Regions from separate parts of the Gilliamella sp. B2828 genome, predicted to be linked through region 2. Evidence: riboswitches for the same ligand, from Rfam matches in the RefSeq annotation. Region 2 holds a riboswitch; the other holds the start of a gene.

Region 1 (3,427 bases), on a different contig from region 2:
CATCTTCGCTTTTTGCCTCATCACATTCCAGTAAGGCAGCAGCTTCAGGTAAGTTAGGTGTTATTACCGTGGCTAAAGGTAATAGTAATTCACGAATTGCTTTAACTGCATCAGATTTTAAAAGTGAATGTCCACCTTTAGCAATCATTACGGTATCTAGCACTATATTGGCAATAGGATTATCATTTAATAGATGATAAACCGTAGTCACAATCTCTTTATTCATTAACATACCTATTTTTACGGAATCAATTTTGATATCACGATAAAGGGTGTTAAATTGTGCGGCTACAAATTCGGGATCGATTGCCATCACACCATTTACTCCTTGGGTACTTTGGGCCGTGAGCGCTGTTATTACCGACATTCCATATGCTCCGATCGCAGAAAAGGCTTTTAAATCGGCTTGAATTCCGGCACCACCACTTGGATCAGAACCGGCCATTGTTAAGGCCACTGTTGTCATAATTTTTCTTCCTATCTTAATTTAATTGGTTGTATTTTTTCGAGTAGCAATAACGTAGATTGTTGTACATTTTTTTGACCACAAATAGCTGACACCACCGCGATACCTTCAATGCCGGTTTGTAGTATTTGTGTGGCATTGTTGGTATTAATACCGCCTATAGCGACAGCAGGGCATTGTTTTAGATTAACTAATTGGGATAATTGTGGCATGCCTATTGCTGGTTCTGCATCTTGTTTAGTGGTGGTAGGATAAATAGGACCAATCCCAATATAATCGACAAGTTGCCATGGAACCGCATTCAGTTGTTGACGATTGGCGACCGAAAATCCTAACCACTTATCATCACCGATTAATTTACGGGCAACATCGACAGGTAAATCGCTTTGCCCAATATGGACACCATCGGCATCAACGGCTAGGGCAATATCGACATGATCATTAATCAATAAGGGGACGGTAGTGTCATTTAGTAGCTCTTTTAATGCCAGTGCGGTGTGATACCAATCTTTGCCAGAAAAGTCATGTTCTGATCTTAATTGTACTGCCGTTACCCCATTGGCAACAGCTATTTTGGTGGTTTCTATCATGCCTTTAATGCCACCGCATAACATTGGATCTAATACTAAATAGAGACTTAAATCGAGTTGTTTTTTCATGTGATTTCTTTATACATATAATGAGTTAAATAGTGAAAGCTTATCCAATAATGACACAGAGTAAGTGCCTAATCCTTGATGTTTATTGGCAAGCTCGCCAGCTTTTTTCATCATAAAGCAAGCTGAAGCCGCTGCAAGTAAGGGATTAGTTGATCCGGCAATAAACGCTGCAACCATGGCAGAGAGCGAGCAGCCGGTGCCTGTAATTTTAGTTAGTGTAATATCGCCACCTTTGATGCTATAAGTTTCCGTGCCATTGGTGATATAGTCGATACCGCCCGTAATAGCAATAATGGTTTGATGTTTTAGTGCTTGCTTTTTAGCTGCATTTAAAGCAGATTCGGTGGAGTCTTGACCATCAGGACCTTTAGCAGATGTGGTCTCACCATTTAATGCCAATATTTCTGATGCATTGCCACGCACTACTGTTGGCTTAAAAGCTAATAATTGTTGGACGATTTCACTGCGATAGGCGAGCGCAGGCCCAATAGCAACCGGATCAAGTACCCATGGTGTTTGATTTTGTTGAGCGCTAGCAGCGGCTAATAACATACTTTGCGCACTGCTGCTATGAATGGTACCAACATTGATTAATAAACCACTGGCAATTTGTGCAAAAGTAGCAACTTCTTGTTCCGCAATGACCATCGCTGGCGATGCACCAATCGCTAATAAGACATTGGCGGTAAAGTTCTGTACGACATCATTAGTAATACAATGTATTAATGGAGATCGTTGTTTTACATGATCAATAAAAGGCCTAACTTGAGCTAGTTGTAGAGTATTGATGGCAGACATATTCTTTCCTTACTACGATGTTTAAAATTAATTAAGGGAAGAGTGGCCAATCTAGAATTTTCAAGGCTGAGACTTCCCTACGCTGGTATAATCCAGATCAGGTTCAACGGGTAAAATCTCAGTTTTTTGTACTTTACAAAAAACACCCCGAGTCAAAGAGTATTTATTATGGACTGACTAAAAATTTAACACAAGCTATTGTAATAATTTTTCTATATCAGTTATATCACGACGGTCGGGTAAGAAGATGATAAGATGATCGTTACTTTCAATGGTTAGATCGGTATTAACGATAATCACATCTTCCCCACGCACTACTGCACCGATAGTGGCACCTGAAGGTAACTTTAACCCATTGATATTTTTACCAACCAGTTTGGAACTGTCTTTATCCCCCTGAGCTACCACCTCTACTATTTCTGATTCACCTTGCCTTAACGAGACAACTTTGACTACACCTGTTTGCCTTACATGACTTAATAACTCTGAAATAGTGGCGTGTTGTGGTGAAATAGCAATATCAATAACACTATCATTAATCAGTTCAAGGTAGGCTTGCTTTTGAATTAAAACAATAACTTTTTTTGCGCCCATTCTTTTAGCCAGCATTGATGACATAATGTTAGATTCATCGTCACTTGTTACGGCAATAAATAGATCAGTCAGTTCAACTTGTTCTTGTGATAGTAGCTCTTGATCTGACGATTCACCATGTAAAACAGTGGTATTGACCAATTGTTCGGCAATTAATTCGGCACGCTCAGCATTACGTTCGATTAATTTGACTTGATAATCATTTTCTAAACGTTTGGCTAGGGCAACCGCTATGCCGCCACCGCCACTAATAATGATACGCTTATAAGGTTTTTCAAGTCTCTGTAATTCACTTGTTACTGCTTTGATGTTGCTAGGTGGAGTAATGAAATAGACCATATCACCAGCCTCAATAAGTGTGGAAGCTAATGGGCGAATAAAGCGGTTTTTTCGATATATTGCAACAACCCTAGCTTCAACATGGGGTAAATGTTCTTTCAGTTCAGACAGTTCACTTCCGACTAATGCTCCACCATAATAGGCAGTGACTGCAACCAAACATACACGATTATCGTAGAAAGAAGCAAACTGTAAAGATCCTGGATATTGTACTAACTGACTGACATGATTGGTAATAAGATTCTCTGGAGCAATAATATGGTCGATATTAATGCAATCTTTATTAAAGAACGAATATTTTTCGTCATTATATTCTGGTGCGCGAATGCGTGCGACTTTTTGCGGAATATTAAACATGACATGACCTATTTGGCAAGCCATCATATTGACTTCATCCGAATTAGTGACGGCAACCAGCATATCAGCCGATTCAGCACCAGCGCTTTCTAATACTTGTGGGTAAGATGATTTGCCACAAATGACCTGTAAATCAAAACGCTCTTGTAAAGATTGCAATTTATCATGATTTTCATCAATTACAGTGACATCGTTTTGTTTTTCGGTAACAAGG
Region 2 (3,427 bases):
CCCAACCGAAAAACAAGCGGCACTAGACTACTTGGAAGAGCTGAAAACCAAAATAGTAACTTGGGATTATAATGAATGGAGAGATGAAATAGATGATTTTCATCCTCAACCTTAGACGAAATCCTGTATTAATTGCAAATAGGGTTTGCTTATGTGATATAAATGGATCATCAAAAGTCATAGAAGTGTTAGACAAATGGTGGATTGAACCGCAAATGATCCAAACCAATTTATGTATGCGAACCTATCTATTTAGCAACAATGCATTCATTGCCGATAAAAAAATTTTTTAAGAGTCACGGATCAAAAAAAATCAATGGTTAATCGATATATGAGTCTTTAGTCCTAGAAAATTAATCTTGGATAAGTAGGAAAATATGTGGAATAGAAAACAACAGCAGTCGTTCTAATATAATACTGTTCCAACCACAGACAATAAGCTACATACTATGTTAAATAAAAAAGAAAGAATTATTGTGCCAAATATTTTATTCCGGGAATGATGGGCAGTAATTTAAAAGTTAAACATAAAGATAGCAGAGATATAAATTCAGAAAAAGTTTGGCGTTTAGAAAATAGCATGTCAGCTGTTGGGTTGTTGAAGGTTAACAACATCAATGAAAAAAACTGCAACAGATCATATTGGTGCTAAAAATCGTCTTGATCTTTCTGAGTTAAAGGAGATACGAACTCTTATCTCGAGTGCGTATGGCTGATTTATCAAAAAAACAACAAGTGACGCAAAGCTTAGAAAATTCCTCAATCCGTTGCTTAGGCACTTATCTAATTAATTTACCAGTTCAATTTGAAGCAAGTCACGGAGGATGTTGTTATTATCAGAGTGATAATAACAACATTGCTACTCAACGACAATATTTGCTCTCTTTTAAACAAATGATAACCCTGCGTGAGTAAGAGTTGAGAGAAACTAAGCCTGATCATTTGATTGATGGAAGTTATTTGAAAGCAATTATATCCTTTATCCCTTAAAAGATCCTGATAGAGCACCAAGGTGTCATTTTTGAACGTATGGAGGATACGAGTACATCCGATATTTCAATCTTTTAGAAGGGTACCGATGGCAGAGGGTATGTATTTATGTTAGGAATTCATATGACAGATCCAACTTTTAAATCCCCCCTATAGGGTATCAGAATGTATTACAAAATTCCTTTTAATGAAACACAGGCACATACTGAAGAGCAATTGATGTTCATTTGGCGTCAAATCAACAGCTGTATTCGAAAGCGCGATAGCACTTTTGAATCTGGTTAGGTGTGTTTTTTGAAGAGAGCTCCATAATTTATTGAAAGATATCGGATAAAACGATATTGTTTGGTTTAATAATGATATGCAACTGATTGCCCATTTCAAATGGTAAGGCTTTCAAAAATGGATCTTTTGCATCATACCAAAAAGTTACTTCTGGTAATTGATGAATGCAAGGCATATTCATCAATTACCATAGGATCCTTTCCAGAAAAAATTTTCAAATGAATAGAAGAATAAATGATAAATATACAATAATAATATAAAAATAGAAAAACGAGACGGTATAGACTCCTAAATATTTTTTATAAATATCGCTATTTTTCATTTAGCATATCCATTTTTTATACTTAGATGAGGATCTTAGGTTGATAATTATTGATATAATTGAAATTTATTTGAAATCAATGGATTTTCTTACTTAAAAATGATTACAAAAAAACAAACGACTTTCTTTATTTACAATCATTCAACTAACTACTAAACTAACATCGTTCTCAACGGGGTGTCCTAAGGACTGAGAGTATTATTTGCTAATGCAACTCGTCGAACCTGAACTGGGTCATGCCAGCGGAGGGATTTGAGTTATTGTTTCTGCTCAAACCTTTTGTCTTTTATTCGCTTTTTTGGAGGCAAAATGTTTTGTAATAAATTTTTACAGTCATTTTTATTTTCTGTGTTTTTCGTGGCAACTTCAGCCAATGCTAATCTTTATGATAAACCTACTTTGACCATTTATAGTTACAACTCTTTCATTTCTAAGTGGGGACCTGGCGAAGTTATTAAACAGGGTTTTGAAGCTCAATGTGATTGCCAACTTAATATTGTTACTCTGGGGGATGGTGTGTCAATTTTAAATCGCCTTCGCCTAGAGGGTAATAAAACGAGCGCCGATGTTATTTTAGGGTTAGACAACAATCTTTTAGGGCAAGCCAAACAGGCTGATATAGTTACTCCCCACCAAATAACTAAACCTAATAATCTTAACACTGATTGGTGGGATGAGGATTTTATTCCGTATGATTTCGGTTATTTTGCTTTTATTTATAATAAAGAAAAAATAAAAAGTCCTCCTCACTCATTGCATGAATTAGTTGAAAATAAAGCGAATTGGAAGATTATTTATCAAGATCCAAGAACCAGTACGCCTGGATTAGGTTTACTTTTTTGGGTGAAAAGCATTTACGGTAATGATGCGGTATTTGCCTGGCAAAAGATTGCTAAAAATACCGTAACGGTTACCAAAGGTTGGAGTGAGGCATACGGTATGTTTTTAAAAGGTGAAGCTGATTTTGTGCTTAGTTACAGTACTTCTCCTGTTGCACATATCATTAACGATCAAGATTTTCGTTATAATTCTGCTGTTTTTGATGAGGGGCATTATCGTCAAGTTGAAATAGCGGGCATGACTAAATACAGTCAGCAACCGCAATTAGCACGTCGCTTTTTACAATATTTATTAACGCCTGAGGTGCAACAGCAATTTGCTGAAAAAAATGTTATGTATCCTATTATAAGCACTTCTTTACCACCTGCATTTGACCAGATTAATAAAATCAATAAAGCTCTTGAATTTGATGCACAGAAAGTGGCTGATAATCAAAAAGCTTGGGTACGTGAATGGCAATCAGCCATTAGTCAGTAATGAAAAGTAAACGATTAATCTGTTTATATAGTGCAATGTTGAATTTTAGAACGTTACTGCCAGGTATTAGCGCTGCCAGCTTAATAATATTGGTTTTAGGTACAGCTCTATTTGCACTTTGCTATACAGCTATGAAATACGATAATCTAACAGTCTATTTTGATAACTATTTGTTGCATATTATTTGGATTACTTTCATACAAGCTATATTATCGACATCATTGTCGATATTTGCGGCCGTTGTTATGGCTAAATCGTTAACAATGATTAATTTTTGGGGAAAAAGCTTTTTAATACGGATTATGCCCGTTGCCTTTATTCTACCAACATTAGTTGTAGTAACAGGTCTATTATCCGTTTATGGTCAACATGGTTTATTCGCTTCTTGCTTTGCTTATTTAGGATTATCTTTTTCAACTTCAATTTATGGATTATCGGGCATTTTATTAGCACATGTTTTTTTGAATTTTCCTTATGCAAGTGGTCTATTTTATCAAACATTAAGTAGTGTTC

The links. Region 2 has a riboswitch for thiamine pyrophosphate ahead of thiB (thiamine ABC transporter substrate binding subunit). Riboswitches for the same ligand answer to the same signal wherever they lie in the genome.
Region 1: linked by a shared signal. The riboswitch ahead of thiM (hydroxyethylthiazole kinase) and the one ahead of thiB (thiamine ABC transporter substrate binding subunit) in region 2 are both predicted to bind thiamine pyrophosphate.

The regions. Positions count from the first base shown of each region.
Region 1 covers NZ_JAFNMU010000001.1:206,447-209,873, forward strand. Annotated here, with positions in the region: gene thiD (bifunctional hydroxymethylpyrimidine kinase/phosphomethylpyrimidine kinase) at 1-466, opposite strand, end outside; gene thiE (thiamine phosphate synthase) at 478-1,125, opposite strand; gene thiM (hydroxyethylthiazole kinase) at 1,135-1,923, opposite strand; TPP riboswitch at 1,981-2,083, opposite strand; gene trkA (Trk system potassium transporter TrkA) at 2,119-3,427, opposite strand, start outside.
Region 2 covers NZ_JAFNMU010000005.1:2,345-5,771, forward strand. Annotated here, with positions in the region: gene J3U19_RS05620 (hypothetical protein) at 1-115, shown strand, start outside; gene J3U19_RS05625 (hypothetical protein) at 709-915, shown strand; gene J3U19_RS05630 (hypothetical protein) at 1,304-1,456, opposite strand; TPP riboswitch at 1,761-1,866, shown strand; gene thiB (thiamine ABC transporter substrate binding subunit) at 1,907-2,914, shown strand; gene thiP (thiamine/thiamine pyrophosphate ABC transporter permease) at 2,914-3,427, shown strand, end outside.